Regions from separate parts of the Streptomyces sp. NPDC057623 genome, predicted to be linked through region 2. Evidence: riboswitches for the same ligand, from Rfam matches in the RefSeq annotation. Region 2 holds a riboswitch; each other region holds the start of a gene.
What was found. A riboswitch is a leader RNA that binds a small molecule or an ion and turns the genes downstream of it on or off. The one in region 2 is predicted to bind cobalamin.
Positions count from the first base shown of each region.

Region 1: linked by a shared signal. The riboswitch ahead of cobN (cobaltochelatase subunit CobN) and the one ahead of ACFU95_RS08005 (energy-coupling factor ABC transporter permease) in region 2 are both predicted to bind cobalamin.
Region 3: linked by a shared signal. The riboswitch ahead of ACFU95_RS19685 (cobalamin biosynthesis protein) and the one ahead of ACFU95_RS08005 (energy-coupling factor ABC transporter permease) in region 2 are both predicted to bind cobalamin.

Region 1 covers NZ_JBHVGZ010000022.1:187-4,149, reverse strand. The annotation lists gene cobN (cobaltochelatase subunit CobN) at 1-2,060, opposite strand, end outside; cobalamin riboswitch at 2,091-2,236, opposite strand; gene ACFU95_RS22715 (cobalamin biosynthesis protein CobG) at 2,331-3,596, shown strand; partial or broken gene ACFU95_RS22710 (precorrin-8X methylmutase) at 3,586-3,963, shown strand, end outside.
Region 2 covers NZ_JBHVGZ010000005.1:184,795-188,757, forward strand. The annotation lists gene ACFU95_RS07995 (M20/M25/M40 family metallo-hydrolase) at 1-1,288, opposite strand, end outside; gene ACFU95_RS08000 (M55 family metallopeptidase) at 1,281-2,114, opposite strand; cobalamin riboswitch at 2,335-2,523, shown strand; gene ACFU95_RS08005 (energy-coupling factor ABC transporter permease) at 2,553-3,266, shown strand; gene ACFU95_RS08010 (energy-coupling factor ABC transporter substrate-binding protein) at 3,263-3,637, shown strand; gene cbiQ (cobalt ECF transporter T component CbiQ) at 3,644-3,963, shown strand, end outside.
Region 3 covers NZ_JBHVGZ010000017.1:86,617-90,579, forward strand. The annotation lists gene ACFU95_RS19680 (cobyric acid synthase) at 1-631, opposite strand, end outside; gene ACFU95_RS19685 (cobalamin biosynthesis protein) at 628-1,569, opposite strand; cobalamin riboswitch at 1,668-1,811, opposite strand; gene ACFU95_RS19690 (trypsin-like peptidase domain-containing protein) at 2,014-3,963, shown strand, end outside.

The DNA.
Region 1 (3,963 bases), on a different contig from region 2:
GCGCGGAGGATGGCGAGGACGAGGTTGACGCGGTCGCCGCCCTGCGGCGGCGCGCCGAGGACGTGCAGGCCGTCGCGGATCTGGGCGTCCTTGACCTCGCACAGCCAGCCGTCGACGTGCAGCAGGAAGTCGTCGAAGCCGTCGTCGTCGGGGCGGTCGGCCAGGCCGAGGTCGTGGTCGAGCTTGGCGGCCTGGATGAGGGTCCAGATCTGGGCGCGGATGGCCGGGAGCTTGGCCGGGTCCATGGAGGAGATCTGGGCGTACTCGTCGAGGAGTTGCTCCAGGCGCGCGATGTCGCCGTAGGAGTCGGCGCGGGCCATCGGCGGGACGAGGTGGTCGATGAGGGTGGCGTGGACGCGGCGCTTGGCCTGGGTGCCCTCGCCGGGGTCGTTGACCAGGAACGGGTAGATCAGGGGCAGGTCGCCGAGGGCGGCGTCGGGGCCGCAGGCGGCGGACAGGCCGGCGTTCTTGCCGGGCAGCCACTCCAGGTTGCCGTGCTTGCCGAGGTGGATCATCGCGTCGGCGCCGAAACCGCCGTCCTCGGCGCGGGCGGCGATCCAGCGGTAGGCGGCCAGGTAGTGGTGCGAGGGCGGCAGGTCCGGGTCGTGGTAGATGGCGATGGGGTTCTCGCCGAAGCCGCGCGGGGGCTGGATGAGGATCAGCAGGTTGCCGAAGCGCAGGGCCGCGAGGACGATGTCGCCCTCCTTGTTGCGGCTGCGGTCGACGAACATCTCGCCGGGCGCCGGGCCCCAGTGCTCCTCGACGGACGTGCGCAGCTCCTCGGGAAGCGTGGCGAACCAGCGCCGGTAGTCGGCCGCCGGGATGCGCACCGGGTTGCGGGCCAACTGCTCCTCGGTGAGCCAGTCCTGGTCGTGGCCGCCGGCCTCGATGAGCGCGCGGATCAGCTCGTCGCCGTCGCCGGAGACCAGGCCGGGGATGTCGCTGTCGCCGAAGTCGTAGCCCTCGGCCACCAGCCGCCTGAGCAGCGCGACGGCGCTGGCGGGGGTGTCCAGGCCGACCGCGTTGCCGATCCGGGAGTGCTTGGTCGGGTAGGCGGACAGCACCAGGGCCAGGCGCTTGTCGGCGGCCGGGATGTGGCGAAGACGCGCGTGGCGTACGGCGATTCCGGCGACCCGGGCCGCGCGCTCGGGGTCGGCGACGTAGGCGGGCAGGCCGTCCTCGTCGATCTCCTTGAAGGAGAACGGCACGGTGATGAGCCGGCCGTCGAACTCGGGCACGGCGATCTGACTGGCGGCGTCCAGCGGGGAGACGCCCTCGTCGTTCTCCTCCCAGGCGGTGCGCGAACCGGTCAGGCACAGGGCCTGGAGGATCGGCACGTCGAGGGAGGTCAGGGCGCCCGCGTCCCAGGACTCGTCGTCGCCGCCGGCCGATGCCTCGGCGGGCTTGGTGCCGCCGGCGGCGAGGACGGTGGTGACGATGGCGTCGGCTGCGCGCAGTTCGTCGATGAGTTCGGGCTCGGGGGCCCGCAGTGAAGCGACGTACAGCGGCAGCGGCCGGGCGCCGGCCTCCTCGATCGCGTCGCACAGGGCGCCCACGAAGGCGGTGTTGCCGCTCATGTGGTGGGCGCGGTAGTAGAGCACGGCGATCGTCGGGCCGTCGGCGCGGGACTCGCGCTCCAGCGGGCCCCAGCTCGGCGCGGGCGCCGGTGCCTCGAAGCCGTGCCCGGTCAGCAGCACGGTGTCCGACAGGAAGCGGGCGAGCTGGTCCAGGTTGGCCGGGCCGCCGTGGGCGAGGTAGGCGTGGGCCTCGGCGGCGATGCCGACGGGGACCGTGGAGGCGGCCATCAGCTGGGCGTCCGGGGCCTGTTCGCCGGAGAGGACGACGACCGGGCGGCCGTCGGCGAGCAGCAGGTCGAGGCCCTCCTGCCAGGCGCGCAGACCACCGAGCAGGCGTACGACGACCAGGTCGACGCCGTCGAGGAGCGCGGGCAGGTCGTCGAGCGGGAGCCGGGCCGGGTTGGCGAAGCGGTACGGGACCGGGCCGTTCGCCGCGCGAGCGCTGAGCAGGTCGGTGTCGGACGTCGACAGGAGAAGGATCATGCGGCGTCGGCCTTCCTCGGGGTGTCCGCGCCCCGGGCGGTGTCTGACGGCGGGAGTTCCTGACTCACCCGACCCTGGCGGGGTGGGCTCACAGTGGCGGGACCGCGCCGGATTCGCACCGGCTTCCTCCCCTGTCGCCGTCGTGGCGGTGGCGGACCGGATGATCCACCGAGAAGCATAGTAAGGGGCGCGGGCAGGGGGCGCGGGAAGAGGCGTCGGCCTACCGAGGCGGCGCATACGGTCGGCGGGGCGGTCGGTATGCTCGCCGCCATGTCCACGCCGTCGATCCGACCGTCGTCCCAGGCCACAGGGGTCTCACGGGACCGGGGCGACGCATGCCCGGGCGCACTGAGGCTGCACACGGCGGACGACGGCGCACTCGCCCGGATCCGGATTCCCGGGGGTGTGCTTCAGGTCGGTCAGGCACGGGATCTCGGCCGGGCGGCGCGCGAACTGGGCGACGGGGAACTGCATCTGACCTCGCGGGGAAACGTCCAGCTGCGCGGTCTGACGACCGGCTGCGGCGGGGAGTTGGCGACCCGGCTGGACGCGGCTGGGCTGCTGCCGTCGTGGCGGCACGAGCGGGTGCGCAACGTGGTGGCCTCGCCCCTGTCCGGGCTGGACGGGCGCGGCTTCGCCGACGTACGGCCGTGGCTGCGGACGTTGGACGCGTTGCTGTGCGCGAGCGAGGCGGCGGCCCGGCTGTCCGGGCGGTTCCTGTTCGCGCTCGACGACGGGCGCGGGGACGTGGCGGGGCTCGATGCGGACGTGACGCTGCGGGCCGCGCCGGACGGGGGTGGGTGGCTGCGGATCGGGGCCGCCGGTTCCGTCGCCGTCCTGAGCGCCGAGGACGCGCCCAGGGCCGCGTTGCTGGCCGCCGAGGTGTTCCTGGAGGCGAGTGGCGGCCAGGTCTGGCGGGTGGCCGAACTTCCGTCGCCCGCCGAGGAGTTGACGCACGAGGTGGTACGGCGGCTGGGGGGCGGGCAGGTCTCGCCGGCCTGGCCGCTCGCGAGCGGCATCTCCCCCTCCCCCGGCGTCGTCACCGGCCCGGACGGCACGACGAGCCTCTCCGTTCTCGCCCCGCTGGGCCGCCTCACCGCGGCGCAGTGGACGGAGCTGACCGCGGCCGTGTCCGGGGAGCTGCGCCTCACACCCTGGCGCGGGGTGATCCTTCCCACAGTGCGCTCCGACCGGCTGCCCGGCCTAGACTCCGTCGGTCTGATCACGGACCCGGACTCCCCTTGGCTGGGCATCGGTGCCTGCATCGGACGGCCAGGTTGCGCCAAGTCGCGGGCGGACATCCGTACGGACGCGGCCGCGTCGCTCACCACGGGCGGCGGGCTGCCGGCGTACTGGTCCGGTTGCGAGCGCCGTTGCGGTCGCCCGCGCGGCGATCACGTGGACGTCGTCGCGGCCCCGGACGGCGGCTACCTGATCTCCGTCGTACGAGGCGGCCGGGTCCGCGCCACGACGACGACCGACAACCCATCGAAGCTCGCCGCCGACTTGGCGGCGGCCCGCACGCATGACCTGTAGGAGCACGGTGTTCGAGTACGAGAAGGACGGTGCGGCCATCTACCGCCAGTCCTTTGCCACCATCCGCGCGGAGGCGGACCTCGCGGGCCTGCCCGCCGACGTCAGTCAGGTCGCGGTCCGGATGATCCATGCCTGCGGGATGGTCGACCTGGTGCGCGACCTCGTGTACTCGCCGGGGGTGGTGGCCCGTGCCCGGGAGGCCCTGCGTGCGGGTGCGCCCATCTTCACCGATGTGCAGATGGTGGCGAGCGGTGTGACCCGCAAGCGGCTGCCCGCCGGCAACGACGTGCTGTGCACCCTGTCCGACCCGGCCGTCCCCGGGCTGGCCGCGCAGATGGGCACCACGCGCAGCGCGGCCGCCATGGAG
Region 2 (3,963 bases):
AGCGGTCGAGGACCCGGACACCGAAGTGCAGCGCCTCGACCGGCACCCGCTCGTCGACGCCGTGGAACATCGCCCCGTAGTCGTAGCCCTCCGGCAGCTTCAGCGGGGAGAAGCCGTAGCCGGTGATGCCGAGCCGTGAGAACTGCTTGGCGTCCGTGCCGCCGGACATGCAGTACGGCACGACGTGCCCTTCGGGCGCGAACTCCTCGATCGCGGCGCGCATCCTGGCGTACGTCGGCGAGTCCACCGGTGACTGGAGGGCCACCTCGCCATGGTGGAACTCCCAGTCCACATCGGGCCCGGTGAGTTCGTCGAGGGTGGCGCTGAACTCGTCCCGCAGGCCGGGCAGATACCGGCCGTCGACGTAGGCCACGGCCTCCCCCGGGATCACGTTGACCTTGTAACCGGCTTCCAGCATCGTGGGGTTGGCGCTGTTGCGGACGGTCGGCGCGACGAGCTCGGCCACCGGGCCCAGCTTCTCCAGCAGTCCGTCCACGTCGTCCAGGTCGGCCTGGAGGCCGTACAGCGCGGCGAGTTCGGTGAGGGAAGCGCGGACCGTCGGGGTCAACCGGAGCGGCCACTCGTGGGCGCCGATGCGGGTCACGGCGGCGGCGAGGCGGATCACCGCGTTCTCCCGGTTGGGCCGGGAGCCGTGCCCGGCCCTGCCGCGTGCGGTGAGCTTGACCCAGCCGGTGCCGCGCTCCCCGGCCGCGATCGGATAGAGCTGCCGCCCGCTGCCGTCGTGGACGGTGAAGGCGCCGGCCTCGCTGAAGCCCTCGGTGCAGCCCTCGAAGAGCCCGGCGTGCCGGTCGGCGAGGAATCCGGCGCCGTCCTCGGCGCTCGCCTCCTCGTCGGCGGTGAAGGCGATCACGACGTCCCGCCGGGGCCGTACGCCTTCCCGGACCCAGCCCCGGACGACGGCCAGGATCATCGCGTCCATGTTCTTCATGTCGACCGCGCCCCGGCCCCAGACCACGCCGTCGCGGATCTCCCCGGAGAAGGGGTGCACGCTCCACTCGGCGGCCTGCGCGGGCACCACGTCCAGGTGACCGTGGAGAAGCAGGGCGTCCGCGGAGGGGTCGGTGCCCTCGAAGCGGGCGACGACGTTCGTACGGCCCTTGGTGCGCTCCAGCATCGTGGGCTCCAGGCCCGCCTCGGCCAGCCGCTCGGCGGCGTACTCCGCGGCGGGGCGCTCCTGGCAGTCGCCGCCGCCCCGGTTGGTCGTGTCGATCCGGATGAGGTCGGAGGTGAACGTCACGACCTCGTCCAGTGCCTGCTGGTCAGCCATACTGCTCCTCCACCGCGGCCGAGACGATCGTGGTGACCGCCTTGAAGGTACGGATTCCCTCGTACATGCGCTCGCTCGTGTACGCCACCTTCCGCTCCCCGATCCGCTGGACGCCCGGGACGACGGTGGCGGCCATCGCGAGATGCTCGGCGTCGAATTCGAGGGCCACGGTGAACGGTCCGTCGCTCACCGGCACCTGACGAACCGCCAGCGCGGCCGCCTCCTTGGCGGCGGCGCGGATGTCGGCGGCGGTCCTGGCCGGCGTCCGGCACACGGCTGCGTACCGCGAGACGTGGTCCTTGACGGCGACCTTCAGCGCCTCGGGCGCGTACCCGAGGGCGTCCTCGCAGGCCACGTCGTCGCCGGTGACGAGCACGACGGGCACGCCGTACTCGGCGACGACCCGCGCGTTCAGCAGGCCCTCGCTCGCCCGTACGTCGTTCAGCCACACCCCGGTGACGGAGTTGGCGAGATAGGTGTGGGCGAGGACGCCCTCCATGCCGGCGCCCGCGTGGTAGCCGACGAAGGCGACGCCGTCCACGTCGCCGTGCTGCACGCCCTCGACCATGGACAGCGCCTTGTGCCGGCCGGTGAGCATCTGCGCCCGCTCGTCGAGCCGTTCGAGCAGCAGATTGCGCATCGTCCAGTGGGCCTCGTTGACGACGACCTCCTCGGCGCCCCCGTCGAAGAAGCCCAGCACGGCGGCGTTGACGTCCGAGGTGAACATCCCCCGGCACCGCTCCCACTGCGGCGTCCCGGGCAGGACGTCGGCCGGCCAGGTCACGCCGGTGGCGCCCTCCATGTCGGCGCTGATGAGGATCTTCATGTGATTCACGTTACGCGTCGGCGAGGGAACTTCCTACGAGTCGGAGAGCCGTATCGAGGTCGAGTCCCGCCACCGCGGCATCCGCCCGCGCCACGTAAGGACAGGGCGCCGGGGGAGGCCGGGGAGTGCGGCATCCGGCCCTGCGCACGGGCACGTCGTGAGCGGTCGAGCGACCCTTTCGCGCCCCTGAGGCGCGCTTGTCAGCCACCCTGTCCGGGCACTACTGTCACCACGCCTTGGTGAACGGGAAAGCCGGTGTGATGCCGGTGCGGCCCTCGCCACTGTGAATCGGGAAGTCCGGCTCCGGCCCTCAAACGGGCAGCCACTGGGTCCTTCGGGACCCGGGAAGGCGGAGCACGGGCGGTGGTACCCGTAAGCCAGGAGACCGGCCAAGGCGCGTCAACCATCCACGAGGTGCTGGAGAGGGTCTGCTGAGCCATGCACATAGCCGAGGGTTTCCTGCCTCCGGCGCACGCGGTCGCCTGGGGCGTCGCGTCCGCGCCCTTCGTCGTCCACGGCGTCCGTTCACTCACCCGTGAAGTCAAGGAGCACCCCGAGAGCACACTGCTCCTCGGTGCTTCCGGAGCCTTCACGTTCGTCCTGTCCGCGCTGAAGCTGCCCTCGGTGACCGGCAGCTGCTCGCATCCCACCGGCACCGGCCTCGGTGCCATCCTGTTCCGGCCGCCGATCATGGCCGTCCTGGGCACCATCACCCTGCTCTTCCAGGCGCTGTTGCTCGCGCACGGCGGTCTGACCACGCTCGGCGCCAACGTCTTCTCGATGGCGATCGTCGGGCCCTGGGCCGGATACGCGATCTACCGACTCCTACGGCGGTACGACGTGCCGCTGATGGTCGCGGTGTTCTTCGGGGCCTTCGTCGCCGACCTGTCCACCTACTGCGTGACCAGCGTCCAGCTGGCGCTCGCCTTCCCCGACCCGAGCAGCGGATTCCTGGGCGCGCTCGGCAAGTTCGGCTCCATCTTCGCCGTCACCCAGATCCCCCTCGCGGTCAGCGAGGGACTGCTCACGGTGCTCGTGATGCGGCTGCTGGTGCAGTCCAGCAAGGGCGAACTGACCCGGCTGGGCGTACTCCTGACCAAGAGGCAGTCCCGGACCGAAGCCGAGACCGAGACCGAGGCGGTGGCCCGATGAGCAGGAACACGAAGATCAACGTCCTGCTGCTGCTCGTCGTGGCCGCCCTCGCCGTGCTGCCGCTGGCCCTCGGCCTCGGTGACCACAAGGAGGAGCCGTTCACGGGCGCCGACAGTGAGGCGGAGTCGGCGATCACCGAGATCAAGCCGGATTACGAGCCGTGGTTCTCGCCGCTGTACGAGCCGCCGTCCGGCGAGATCGAGTCGGCGCTGTTCTCCCTCCAGGCGGCCCTCGGCGCCGGGGTCCTCGCCTACTACTTCGGCCTGCACCGGGGACGGCGGCAGGGAGAGCAGCGGGCGCTGGAGCGGGTGGGTGACACCGGCGGCTCGGCCGGTGCCACCCCCGAGGAGTCCACGGCTGAAAGGGCCTGACGCCTCGTGCTGCCGATCGACGCGGCGGCGCACAGCAGTCGCTGGCGCCGCCGTCACCCCGTGGACAAGGCCGTGCTCGGGCTCGGCCTCACCGTGCTCGCGATCTCGCTGCCGCCCTGGCCGGGCGCCGCACTGATCCTGGCCACCGCCCTCGCCGTACTGCTGGGTCCGGCGGGCGTGCCCGCGCGGCGGCTGTGGCGCGCCTACCGCGTGCCGCTCGGCTTCTGTGTGACCGGTGCGCTCACCCTGCTGGTCCAGGTCGGCGGGCCGGAAGGCTTCGTGTCCCTCGCCGACGAGGGCCCGCTGCGGGCCGGGGAGCTGCTGCT
Region 3 (3,963 bases), on a different contig from region 2:
GCCCGGGTTCGAGCAGCGACACGTCGCCCCGGAACTTGTTGACGAGGAACCCGGCGATGAGCTCCTGGTCCTCGGGGGAGAGCAGCGCCACGGTCCCGAAGAAGGAGGCGAAGACGCCCCCGCGGTCGATGTCACCCACGACCAGCACGGGCAGCCGCGCACTGCGGGCGATGCCCATGTTGACGATGTCGGTCCGCCGCAGATTGATCTCGGCCGGAGAGCCGGCCCCCTCACAGATCACCGCGTCGTACGTGTCCCGCAGTTCGGCGAGACAGTCGAGCACCGTCCCGAGCAGCGCCTGCTGCCGCCCCCCGTGGTACCCGCGTGCACTCATCTCGCCCACCGGCCTGCCCAGCAGGACGACCTGGCTGCTCCGCTCGCCACCGGGCTTGAGCAGCACGGGATTCATCTGCGCGGTCGGCTCCAGGCGGCACGCCTGCGCCTGCATGGCCTGCGCCCGCCCGATCTCGGCGCCCTCGCGCGTCACGAACGAGTTGAGGGACATGTTCTGCGCCTTGAAGGGTGCGACCTTGACCCCCTGCCGCACCAGCCACCGGCAGATCCCGGCGGTGACGACGCTCTTGCCCGCGTCCGAGGTGGTTCCGGCGACGAGAAGCCCACCGCCCGTCATGACGTACGTCCCTTCGCGATACGGCGCGCGGCGGCACAGACGCCGAGCGCCAGCCAGCCGACGCGCCTCGACAGCCGTACGGCCCTCTCGATGTCCTGGACGGCGACGGCGCGCCCCGCCCCGTTGAGCACGGGCCGATGCTCCACCCGCCCGCCGTACGACAGCGTCCCGCCGAGGCGCACCCCGAGCGCCCCCGCGAACGAGGCCTCGACGGGCCCGGCGTTGGGGCTGGGGTGCTTGCCGGCGTCGGCGCGCCAGGCCCGTACCGCCCCGCGCGGATCTCCCCCGGCGACGGCGGCGAGTACGGCGGTCAGCCGGGCCCCCGGCCACCCCGCCACGTCGTCGAGCCGTGCCGAAGCCCACCCGTACCGGCGGTACTTGGGCGACTTGTGGCCCACCATGGCGTCGAGCGTGTTCACGGCCCGGAACCCGAGCAGCCCCGGCACCCCGCCGACGGCACCCCACACCAGCGCGCCCACCACCGCGTCGGAGGTGTTCTCGGCGACGGACTCCACGACCGCCCGCGCGATCCCGTCCGCGTCCAGCGCCTGCGGATCCCGCCCGCACAGATGCGGCAGGCGCGCCCGCGCGCCCTCGACGTCCCCCGCCTCCAGGGCGCGCCCGATCGTGAGGGCCTCCCGGGCGAGCGAAGTCCCCCCGACCACCGCCCAGGTGGCGGCGCCGGTCAGGGCGAGAGACGCGGCGGGAGAGGTACGGACGGCACGCGCGGCGAGCGCTCCGACGGCGACGGCGCCACCGGCGCACACGGCCGTGTGCAGCGCACCCCGTGCGCGGTCGTCGCGCCACAGCACTCTTTCCACGGCACCGGCGGCGCGCCCGAACGCGGCGACCGGATGCCCCCGGCGAGGGTCGCCGAGCAGCAGATCACCGAGAAGCCCGGCGGCGGCGCCGTACGCGAAGACGCGATCGGCTCGCATCGGAGTCAGCCGACCGTGAGGTCAGACGACGGTCTGGTACTGCGTGTCGATCGGCAGGCGAGCATCGCGTTGTGTCCTCACTCAGGGTGTCCACGCCCTGGTTCGACGAGACCGGCGGCGAGAGTTCCTGGCTCCCGGGGCTTTCTACCCCGGTGACAGTGGCGGGACCGCGCCGGATTCGCACCGGCTTCCTCTTCTGCCGCCGTAGCTGGCCCCGGAAGTCCACCACGGGGTTGGAAGGGCCGTCAACTTGCCGTTGACCTGCGGCGGGGGAGTGTGGAGAACCCCACATGGCTAGCACCACACCGGACCTGTAGGGGCGGACTCGGGACCAATTCCCCGAGCCGGGTGGCCTTGCCGCGACTCGGTTGCGGACAGGGGCGCCCGGCACCTGCAATATCTCGTACGAAGCATGATGAGATAGAGGAAACTCGGCGAGTCTGTATGAACATTGGTGAAACGGGTCTACGGGGAAAGGGTGCCGGTTCCCTGGAAGAGCTCGGCACCGCGGTGGTCCGGGTGCGCGGCGTCGACGGCCGGTCCGTGGGGACGGGCTTCCTGCTCGCCCCGGGCACGGTCGTCACCTGCGCCCATGTGGTCGCGGACGCGCTGCGCACCGACGCGAGAGCGGCGACGCCGCCGGTGCCGTCGGTGACGGTGGAGTTCCCGCTGCTGCCGGGCGCGGTGACCTACGAGGCGAAGGTGTCCGGCTGGCGGCCGGTGGCAACGGACGGCACCGGCGACATCGCCTTGCTGCGGCTGCCGGAAGGCGCACCCGGTGGCGCGGTCCCGCTGGCGGGCGCGGGCGACGTCTGGCACCACCGCTTCCGCGTCCTCGGCTTTCCCGCCACCGCCGAGCACGGCGCCTGGATCGGCGGACGGCTGCTCGACATCGTCGGCCAGGGCTGGATCGCGATGGAGACGGACGGCACGGGCCATCGCATCGGCCCCGGATGCAGCGGAGCGCCGGTCTGGGACGAGGAGGCCGGCGCGGTCATCGGCATGACGGTCGCGACCGACCGCGGCGCCTCGGCGACGACGTCGTACCTCATCCCGGCCGCCGCGCTCCTCGACCTCCAGCCCGGTCGGCGCCGCTGCCCGTACCGCGGTCTCGACGCGTTCCGCGAGAAGGACGCCGAGTACTTCTTCGGCCGGGAGGACGAGACGCGTCGGCTCCTCGACGCGGTCGAACGGCACTTGGTGGTCCCGGTGGTGGGTCCGTCCGGCAGCGGCAAGACGTCCCTGGTACGGGCCGGGGTACTGCCCCGACTGCGGGCCGAGGGGTTCACCGTCTCGGAGATCCGCCCACTGCCGGGGACACGGGCGTCGCTGACGGTGGCTCGGGCGGTGGTGGGGGTGTTGGGAGCATCGGGGGCGGCTTGGGCGGCGGGGGCGTTGGGGGCGTCTGGTGCCGCAGTCGCACAGGGGCCATCGCCCGAGGCCGGTTCCGGTGGCGCTGCGTCGGGGTCGCCTGCGACCGGTCCCGACGCCGGACCGGTGATGTCGCCGGGTCCCGACCCCGGCCCCCGCCCTGGTCCCGACCCCGCCGCCGTGCCCGCGCCCCGGCCCGAGGCGGCCCTCAACCCCGCGCTGGCCGCCGTGGAGCAGGAGCGTGCCGCGCTCGCCCTGGCGGACCTGCTGGACTCCGCGGACGGTCCGACCGCCGCCGAACTCGGGCGGCGAGTGCTGGACCACTGCGGCCCGCGCGGCCATGTCTTCTTCCTCAACCAGCTGGAGGAGACGGTCGCCGCCGAAACGGCCACGGCCCGCGCCCTGTTGGCACTGGTGGTGGATCTCGTCTCGGCACCGGCGGAGGGGCGCCGGTTGCGCGTTCTCGCGACCCTGCGCTCCTCCTGCCTGGACGACCTGGCCGACCCGGTCACCGCCCGCGTCCTCAGCGACTGCGCCCAAGTGGTCGCGCCGCTGGGGCGATCGGCGTTGCTCCGTGCCATCGAAGGTCCGGCGGCCCGTGTCCCCGGCCTCACCCTCGACACCGGCCTCGCCGTACGCATCGTCGACGACGCCGAGGACGAACCGGGTCACCTTCCCCTGATGGAGTTCGCCCTCACCGAACTCTGGTCGCACGAGAAGGGCGTACGACTCACCCACTCCGGCTACGAGGCTCTGGGCGGAGTCGCCGGCGCCCTGTCCGCGCACGCCGAACAACGCGTGGGCGACGTCATCGCCGTGCACGGAGAGGCCCCGGTCCGCCGCCTTTTCACCCAGCTGGCCCGCCCCGACGACGCGGGCGGCTTCACCCGCAAGCCGGTACGCCTCGCACCCCTGCCGCCCGACCTCCGGGAAGTCGCGGAGGCCCTGGCCACCCGCACCCGCTTCGTCCGTATCACCCACGGTCCCGACGACGACCCCATCGTCGACCTGGCCCACGAGGAA